DNA from 2 places in the Mesorhizobium sp. 131-2-1 genome. Region 1 is predicted to be linked to the other one. Evidence: predicted binding sites of a transcription regulator. Region 1 holds the regulator's gene; the other holds the start of a gene.
What was found. The regulator LexA, encoded in region 1, represses DNA repair genes until DNA is damaged. The targets are predictions, from matches to a motif close to TGTTCNNNNTGTGTTCNG.
Positions count from the first base shown of each region.

Region 2: recA (recombinase RecA) is a predicted target of LexA. The motif match lies at 2,738-2,755, and genes of this name have one in related genera.

Region 1 is NZ_AP023247.1:3,527,674-3,531,695, reverse strand. Features, by position in the region: gene moaC (cyclic pyranopterin monophosphate synthase MoaC) at 21-518, shown strand; gene JG743_RS17040 (molybdopterin molybdotransferase MoeA) at 518-1,723, shown strand; gene lexA (transcriptional repressor LexA) at 1,840-2,574, shown strand; gene JG743_RS17030 (ComEC/Rec2 family competence protein) at 2,568-4,022, opposite strand, start outside.
Region 2 is NZ_AP023247.1:3,944,769-3,948,790, reverse strand. Features, by position in the region: gene JG743_RS19130 (GFA family protein) at 1-244, opposite strand, end outside; gene JG743_RS19125 (TfoX/Sxy family protein) at 321-644, shown strand; gene JG743_RS19120 (pseudouridine-5'-phosphate glycosidase) at 679-1,596, opposite strand; gene JG743_RS19115 (carbohydrate kinase family protein) at 1,652-2,596, opposite strand; gene recA (recombinase RecA) at 2,879-3,976, shown strand.

The DNA.
Region 1 (4,022 bases):
CGCTCTATGGCGATCTGAGCATGGCGGCCGCCCTCACCCATCTCGGCGCTTCGGGCGAAGCCAACATGGTCGATGTCGGCGACAAGGCCGAGACGGTGCGCACCGCAATCGCCGAGGGTTTTGTCTCGATGCGCGCCGAAACGCTGGAGATGATCCTTGCCGGCGACGCCAAGAAGGGCGACGTGCTGGGCACGGCGCGCATTGCCGGCATCATGGCGGCGAAACGCGCGCATGAATTGATCCCGCTCTGCCACCCGCTGCTTCTCACCAAGGTTTCCGTTGAGATCGAACCGGACACGTCCTTGCCCGGCCTGAGGGTCACCGCGCTTGCTCGCGTCACCGGCAAGACCGGCGTCGAGATGGAAGCGCTGACGGCGGCCTCGGTCGCCTGCCTCACCATCTACGACATGGCCAAGGCCGCCGACCGCGCTATGGTGATCTCCGGCATCAGGCTGGTCGAGAAGACCGGCGGCAAGTCCGGCGACTACAAGTCGGCCGGACGCGCGGAAAGCGCCTGATGGCGCTGGTCCCGGTCGCCGAGGCGCTCGAGCGCCTGCTGGACGGAGCTGCACCGCAGGCCAGCGAAAGCGTGGCGCTGATCGACGCCACCGGTCGGGTTCTGGCCGAGCCCGTGGTGGCATTGCGCACGCAACCGCCCTTCAACGCCTCCGCCATGGACGGCTATGCAGCGCGCGCCGCCGATGTCGCATCGGTGCCGGCGCGGCTTTCGGTGATCGGCATGGCGCCGGCCGGCCGCGGCTTCGACGGCAGCGTCGGCGCGTCGCAAGCCGTGCGCATCTTCACCGGCGCGCCGGTACCCGAGGGCGCCGACACCATCGTCATCCAGGAGAATGTCAGGGACCTCGGCGGCGGCACGGTCGAGGTGACCGAGCCGACGGCGCAAGGCCGCAACATCCGCCGCGTCGGACTCGATTTCGCGCAAGGCGATGTGCTGCTCGAAAGGGGCCGCCTGCTTGATCCCGCGGCACTGTCGTTGGCGGCATCCGCCAATCATCCGCGTTTGAGCGTGGTGAAGCGGCCGCTGGTCGCCATCATCGCCACCGGCGACGAACTGCTGCCGCCCGGCAGCGAGCTCGGTCCCGACCAGATCATTTCATCCAACGCCTATGGCGTCGCCGCCGCCGCGCAATCGGTCGGCGCCCGCGCGCTCGATCTCGGCATCGCCGCCGACCGCAAGGAAGCGATCGCCGCGCTGGTCAGGCAGGCGGTCGAGCAGGAGGCCGACGTCATTGTCACGCTGGGCGGCGCCTCGGTCGGCGACCACGATCTGATCCACGACGTGCTGACCGGCGAAGGCATGACGCTCGATTTCTGGAAGATCGCCATGCGCCCGGGAAAGCCGCTGATGTTCGGCCGGCTGGGCCGCACGCGCTGCATCGGCCTGCCGGGCAATCCTGTCGCCAGCCTGGTCTGCTCGCAATTGTTCCTGAAGCCGCTGCTGGCGCGGCTCGGCGGCCGCGACTTCCGGCAGGACATGCGCGAGGCGCTGCTGGGCGCGGCGATGCAGGCCAATGATCTCAGGCAGGATTACGTGCGCGCCGTGGTCCGCGAAGAAGCCGGCTCACTGGTTGCCACCCCCTTCGGCATCCAGGACTCCTCGATGCTGCGCATGCTCGCCGACGCCAACGGCCTTGTCGTGCGGGAACCCTTTGCCCCAGCCGCTGCCGCAGGCGACGCTTGCCGCGTGCTGATGCTACGCTGAACAAAACGTCAACGCATTCATTAAACTTTAAACGGTTGCGGAACACAACTGGAACAGATAGTGTTTGTTCTGGGTTTGTTTTTCCGATTCTGGTTTCAGAACCCGTGGGGGCCGCCATGCTGACGCGCAAACAACATGAACTCCTGATGTTCATCCATGAACGTCTGAAGGAAAGCGGCATTCCGCCCTCATTCGACGAGATGAAGGAAGCGCTCGATCTCGCCTCCAAATCGGGCATCCACCGGCTGATCACGGCGCTGGAGGAGCGTGGCTTTATTCGCCGGCTGCCGAACCGGGCGCGTGCGCTGGAAGTGCTGCGCCTGCCCGATTCGATCGCGCCCGGCCTCAATGCGGCGAAGAAATTTTCACCGAGCGTCATCCAGGGAAGTCTCGGACAGGGCAATCTCGGCCGGCAGATCAAACCGGCGTCGCCATCGCGCACCCCAAGCAACGATGACGACGCGGTGTCGGCGGTGTCGATCCCGGTGATGGGCCGCATCGCCGCCGGTGTGCCGATCGACGCCATACAGCACCAGACGCATTCGATCTCGGTGCCGCCGGACATGATCTCGGGCGGCGAGCACTATGCGCTGGAGGTCAAGGGCGATTCGATGATCGAGGCCGGCATCTTCGACGGCGACACGGTCATCATCCGCAACGCCGACACCGCGAGCCCCGGTGAAATCGTTGTGGCGCTGGTAGACGAGGAGGAAGCAACGCTGAAGCGCTTCCGCCGCAAGGGCGCATCGATCGCGCTCGAAGCCGCCAACCCGGCCTATGAGACCCGCATTTTCGGGCCCGACAGGGTCAAGGTGCAAGGCAAGCTGGTCGGGCTGATCCGGCGCTACTGAGCGGGCTGCGGCTTGGTGCCCGGCTGCTCGGGCCTCTCGTAAGGCGGCAGGCCGCGCGCCTCGCGTGAGTAGCTGCGCTGTTCGTGCCAGGGCCGGTACGGCTTTTCGACGGCGTAGCGGATTGTTGCCTGTGCGGTTGCTGATTGTCGATCGAAGAAGACGGCGGCACTCCCCGAACGAGCGAGCTGGCGCTTGGTGACGACGAGGGCCAGCGAGTTCCAGCAGGGGCTGTAGGCGGTGGCGTCGTCGATGACGATGAGGTCAGCGAAGGCGCAGGCCGGCCGCGCCGTCTTGCGGTCATCGGCGAGCGCCACGATCGCGCCGGACGGATGCCGGGCAAGGCATAGCCCGCCCTTGCAATAGAACGGCGAGCCCGACGGCAGCTCGAGCGGATCGATGTCGAAGCGCGCGTCCCCTGTCTCGAAGGTCTCCGGCTCGACGATGGTCTCGGCCACCAGCGCACGTTTCCAATTGTCAGTGGTGAATTCGTTCGGCCGCGCCCTGTTGATGGCGAGCTCGCCGCCGCCGATCGGCATTGCCACCAGATGCGCGTCCTCCGAGATGAGCACGTCCGGCGTGCGGACGTTCGAGACCGTCAGCAGGCTGGCCAGAGCGAAGGGAACGGCCGCCAGTCGCAGCCAGGTGGTGGCCATGGTTGCGATAACCAGCGCAATCGTCACAAAAACCACGGATTGGATGGAGATCAGCCCGACCGCATCGATCGGCGAGCGTTCGGAAATCCACGCCGAGACGGCGATCATCGCCGTCAGTCCCTTGCCCATGACATAAAGGAACGGACCGTCGGCGCCGAAAGGCATCGCCAGCGCGCTAAGCACGGCGAAAGGCATTACGACCAGCGAGACGATCGGCATCACGGCCAGGTTGGCGACAAGGCTGAGCGGCGAAACGCGCTGGAAGTGCCAGATGGCGAAATGTGCCGTGGCGCCGCCGGCAATGATCGAGGTCATGGCAAGGCCGCCCATCCCCAGCACCAACTTTCGCGACGCGAAGCGAAGGAACGACCGCTTTGGCGGCGGCGCGGTGATCCTGTCGGCGCGATAGTCGGCCCAGCCGGCATAGGCGCCGACGAGCGCGGCCGTGGCGGCAAACGACATCTGGAAACTTGGGCCGACCACTTCGTGCGGCGACACCAGGATGACGGCGATCGCCGAGATCGCCAGGTTGCGCATGGTGAGCGCGGCCCGGTCGAACAGCACGGCAACCAGCATCACCGCCAGCATGATGAAACTGCGTTCGGCGGCGACCACGACGCCGGAGAAGACGAGATAGGCGGCGATCGAAGCGAGCGCCGCGGCAGCGGCATATTTCTTGACCGGTCGGCGCGAGGCAAAGTCGGGAAACAGCGCGAAGGCGCCCCGCAGCAAGAGCATGATGGTGCCGGCGACCAGCGCCATGTGCAGGCCGGAGATGGAGATGATGTGGTAGAT
Region 2 (4,022 bases), 420 kb from region 1:
CGGTCGAGACCTCGCACCGCGGACGCTCGTCATCCTCGATCTCGGCCCGGAACACGCCGACATTACGCTTGCCGGTGATTTTCAGCGTCGCGGAATCGGCGCCGAGATTGATGGCGAAGCCGCCGCCGCCCTGCTGCTTGCGGCAGATCGAGCAGTAGCAGAGCATGAACGGCACCGGCGTGTGGCTTTCCACCTCGAAGCGGACGGCGCCGCAGCGGCAGGACCCTTTGAGCAGCATCGGCAAGATGGAACCTCTCGACTTGTCAGCATGGTTTCGTCGCGGCGATGACAGGGCCAATCGCCGGTGACATCATCTGCCCATGGATAATGAACGCATAGAAGAACTTTTTGAAAGCCTCGGCCCGGTCAACATCCGAAAACTGTTCGGCGGCAAGGGCATCTACTGCGATGGCGTCATCGTCGCCGTTGTCGTTCGCGGCGAACTGATGCTGAAGGCGGACGAGCAGAGCGTGCCAGACTTCGAGGCCGCCGGCTGCAGCCAGTGGACCTATACCGGCTCTCGCCATGGCAGAGAGGTGGCCATGCCCTACTGGAGCACCCCGGACAGTGCCTTCGACGATCCCGACGAAATGGCGGTCTGGGCACGCCGCGCCTATGAGGCGGGGCGAAGGGCGGGGAAGTAGGGCCTTTTTACGCAATTCCGGACGGAAAACCGCTCTAAAGCGCCTTCGCGATCCGCGCCGCCAGTCGCGCATTGTTCTCGACCAGCGCGATGTTGGTCTTGAGGCTGCGGCCGCCAGTCAGCTCGAGGATTTTCGACAGCAGGAACGGCGTCACAGCCTTGCCGGTGACGTTCAGCGCCTCCGCGGCCTTTTGCGCCGCCTGGATGTAGCCGTCCATCTCGGCGGCCGGGATCTCCTCGTTCTCCGGTACCGGGTTGGCGACCAAGACGCCGCCACCGAGGCCAAGCGCCTGCCGCGTGCGGTAGAAATGCGCGATGTCTTCCGGCGCATGCAGCGTCAGCGGCGCGCGGAACGGCGAGTGCCTGGACCAGAAGGCAGGCATCGTCTCGCAGCCATGGCCGATGACCGGCACCCCACGCGTCTCCAAGACCTCAAGCGTCTTTTCGATGTCGAGGATCGCCTTGGCGCCGGCCGACACCACGATGACCGGCGTGCGCGCCAGCTCGTCGAGGTCGGCCGAGATGTCGAAGCTCTTCTCCGCGCCCTTGTGCACGCCGCCAATGCCGCCGGTGGCGAACACCTTTATCCCCGCCATATGCGCGGCGATCATCGTCGCGGCGACGGTGGTGCCGCCCGTGCGGCCTTGCGCGACCGCAAAGCCGAGATCGGCGCGCGACAGCTTCATGGCGTCGCCGGTCATCGCCAGCGATTCGCGCTCGCCGTCGGAGAGCCCGATCTTGATGCGGCCGGCGACAACCGCGATCGTCGCCGGCACCGCGCCATTGTCCGAAATGATCTTCTCGACATTGGCCGCCATGGCGCCATTGTCGGGATAGGGCATGCCGTGGGTGATGATGGTGCTTTCCAGCGCCACCACCGGCCGCCCGGCGGCGAGCGCCTCCGCCACGGGCGGGTGGATGTCGATGAAGGGGCGGGCGGTTTCGGGCGTCATCTTTGTCTCCGGTCCGGATCGCGCGAGGCACTCCGGCGATAGGGTTTTGCCGCCCTCATGCCACTTCCCGCGCCTCGGGCACAAGAGCCAGCATTTGCGCGAAGTTGGCGGCGCTGAAGACCGGTACCGCCTCGGCGCTCTCGATGGCCAGTATGGAGGCGGCGATGCCTTCGCGCAGCGCTGCGCGCAACGGCAGGCCCTTGAGCAGTGCTGCGACCGTCGCGCCGGTCAGCGCATCGCCGGCGCCGGTGACGTCGGCGATCCTGCGCGGGGCTGGCGGGGCGATGGAGAACAGGCCGTCCTCGTCGAAGCCCAGCATGGGCGCCCCGCCCGCCGTCACCACGCCGCTCTTCAGTCCGGCGCGCCGCAGCCCGTCGACCAGATCCTGCTCGCCTGCCTCGCCGCTCAACCCGGCCAGCGCGCCGGCCTCGCGCCGGTTCATGAACAGCACGGCAAGGCTGCCCAGCACCGGCATCAGCCGCACCACCTTGGCCGGCGAGATGGCGATGGCAAAGATTGGCTTGCCGGCGGCCAGCGCCGCCAGCCGCTCCAGCGCAGCCGACGGCAGGTTGGCATCGCACAATATGGCATCGGCCGCCGCGATCGCCTCGCGCACCTTGGCGCGGCGGATCTGCTTGGGGAAGGCGAGGTCGTAGAGCGCCATGTCGGCAAAGCCGACGATCAGCTCGCCGTCGCGGTCGATCAGCGCCGTATAGCTCGGCGTCGTGCGGTCGAGGAACACCGCCGACAGGTCAGCGATGCCGGCGCCGGCGATCGCCGACGACACCGTCTCGGCTGCCGCGTCGCCGCCACGCACCGAAAGCAGCGAGCCCGAGACGCCGCGTCGCACGACGCTGCGCAGCGCGTTGAAGACGCCGCCGCCGACATCCTCGCGCATGGTGCCGGGGTTCGAGGCGGCAGGCACGTAAGGGCCCGACACCTGGCCGCGGCGGTCGATATGGGCGCCGCCTACGGCGAGGATATTGGGGGACTTCATCATGGCGGCATCGAAACCTTTGTTGATTGTCCGGCCGCGCACACTAGGTTCCTCCACGCCGCCCCGCAATCAACGCCGCGATTCGGGCCGGCCGGACAATCGAACTCTGCGTAGGCGACCGGGGCACATCCCTGCTGGGTATTGTGGAACATAATTAGAACAAATCAATATATCGATTATTTTTCAAAAACTTGATGTCTCTTGCCAAACGAGAACAAAAAAGGTACAAAATGGCAGGGATCACGGATTGTCCGGCCTTCATTGACGACCAAGGGGTGATGTATCATGGCTCAGAATACTTTGCGGCTTGTAGAGGATAAGGCAGTGGACAAATCAAAGGCTCTGGACGCGGCGCTGTCGCAGATCGAGCGCGCTTTCGGCAAGGGCTCGATCATGCGGCTCGGCGCCAACGAGCAGGTGGTCGAGATCGAAACCGTGCCGACCGGCTCGCTCGGCCTCGACATCGCGCTCGGCGTCGGCGGCCTGCCGCGCGGCCGCATCGTCGAGATCTACGGGCCGGAAAGCTCGGGCAAGACGACGCTGGCGCTGCACACCGTGGCGGAAGCCCAGAAGAAGGGCGGCATCTGCGCCTTCGTCGATGCCGAGCATGCGCTCGATCCGGTCTATGCCCGCAAGCTCGGCGTCGATCTGGAAAACCTCCTGATCTCGCAGCCCGACACCGGCGAGCAGGCGCTGGAGATCTGCGACACGCTGGTGCGTTCCGGCGCCATCGACGTGCTGGTGGTCGATTCGGTCGCGGCACTGACGCCACGCGCCGAAATCGAGGGCGAGATGGGCGACGCGCTGCCGGGCCTGCAGGCCCGCCTGATGAGCCAGGCGCTGCGCAAGCTGACCGCCTCGATCTCGCGTTCCAACACCATGGTCATCTTCATCAACCAGATCCGCATGAAGATCGGCGTCATGTTCGGCTCGCCCGAGACGACGACCGGCGGCAACGCGCTAAAATTCTACGCGTCGGTGCGCCTCGACATCCGTCGCATCGGCTCGGTCAAGGACCGCGACGAGGTCGTCGGCAACCAGACCCGCGTCAAGGTGGTCAAGAACAAGCTGGCACCGCCCTTCAAGGTGGTCGAGTTCGACATCATGTACGGCGAGGGCGTCTCCAAGACCGGCGAACTGGTCGACCTCGGCGTCAAGGCCGGCGTGGTCGAAAAGTCCGGCGCCTGGTTCTCCTACAATTCGCAGCGTCTCGGCCAGGGCCGCGAGAACGCCAAGCTGTTCCTGCGCGACAATCCCGACACGGCGCGCGAGATCGAAATGGCGCTCAGGCAGAATGCGGGGCTGATCGCCGAGAAGTTCCTCGAGAATGGCGGTTCCGAAGGCGGCGACGATGGTTTCGAGGACGAAGCCGGCGCCATGTGACAGAGAGTTGGAGCGGTTCGGCGCGTTTCCGTAAAGCTGAACCGCT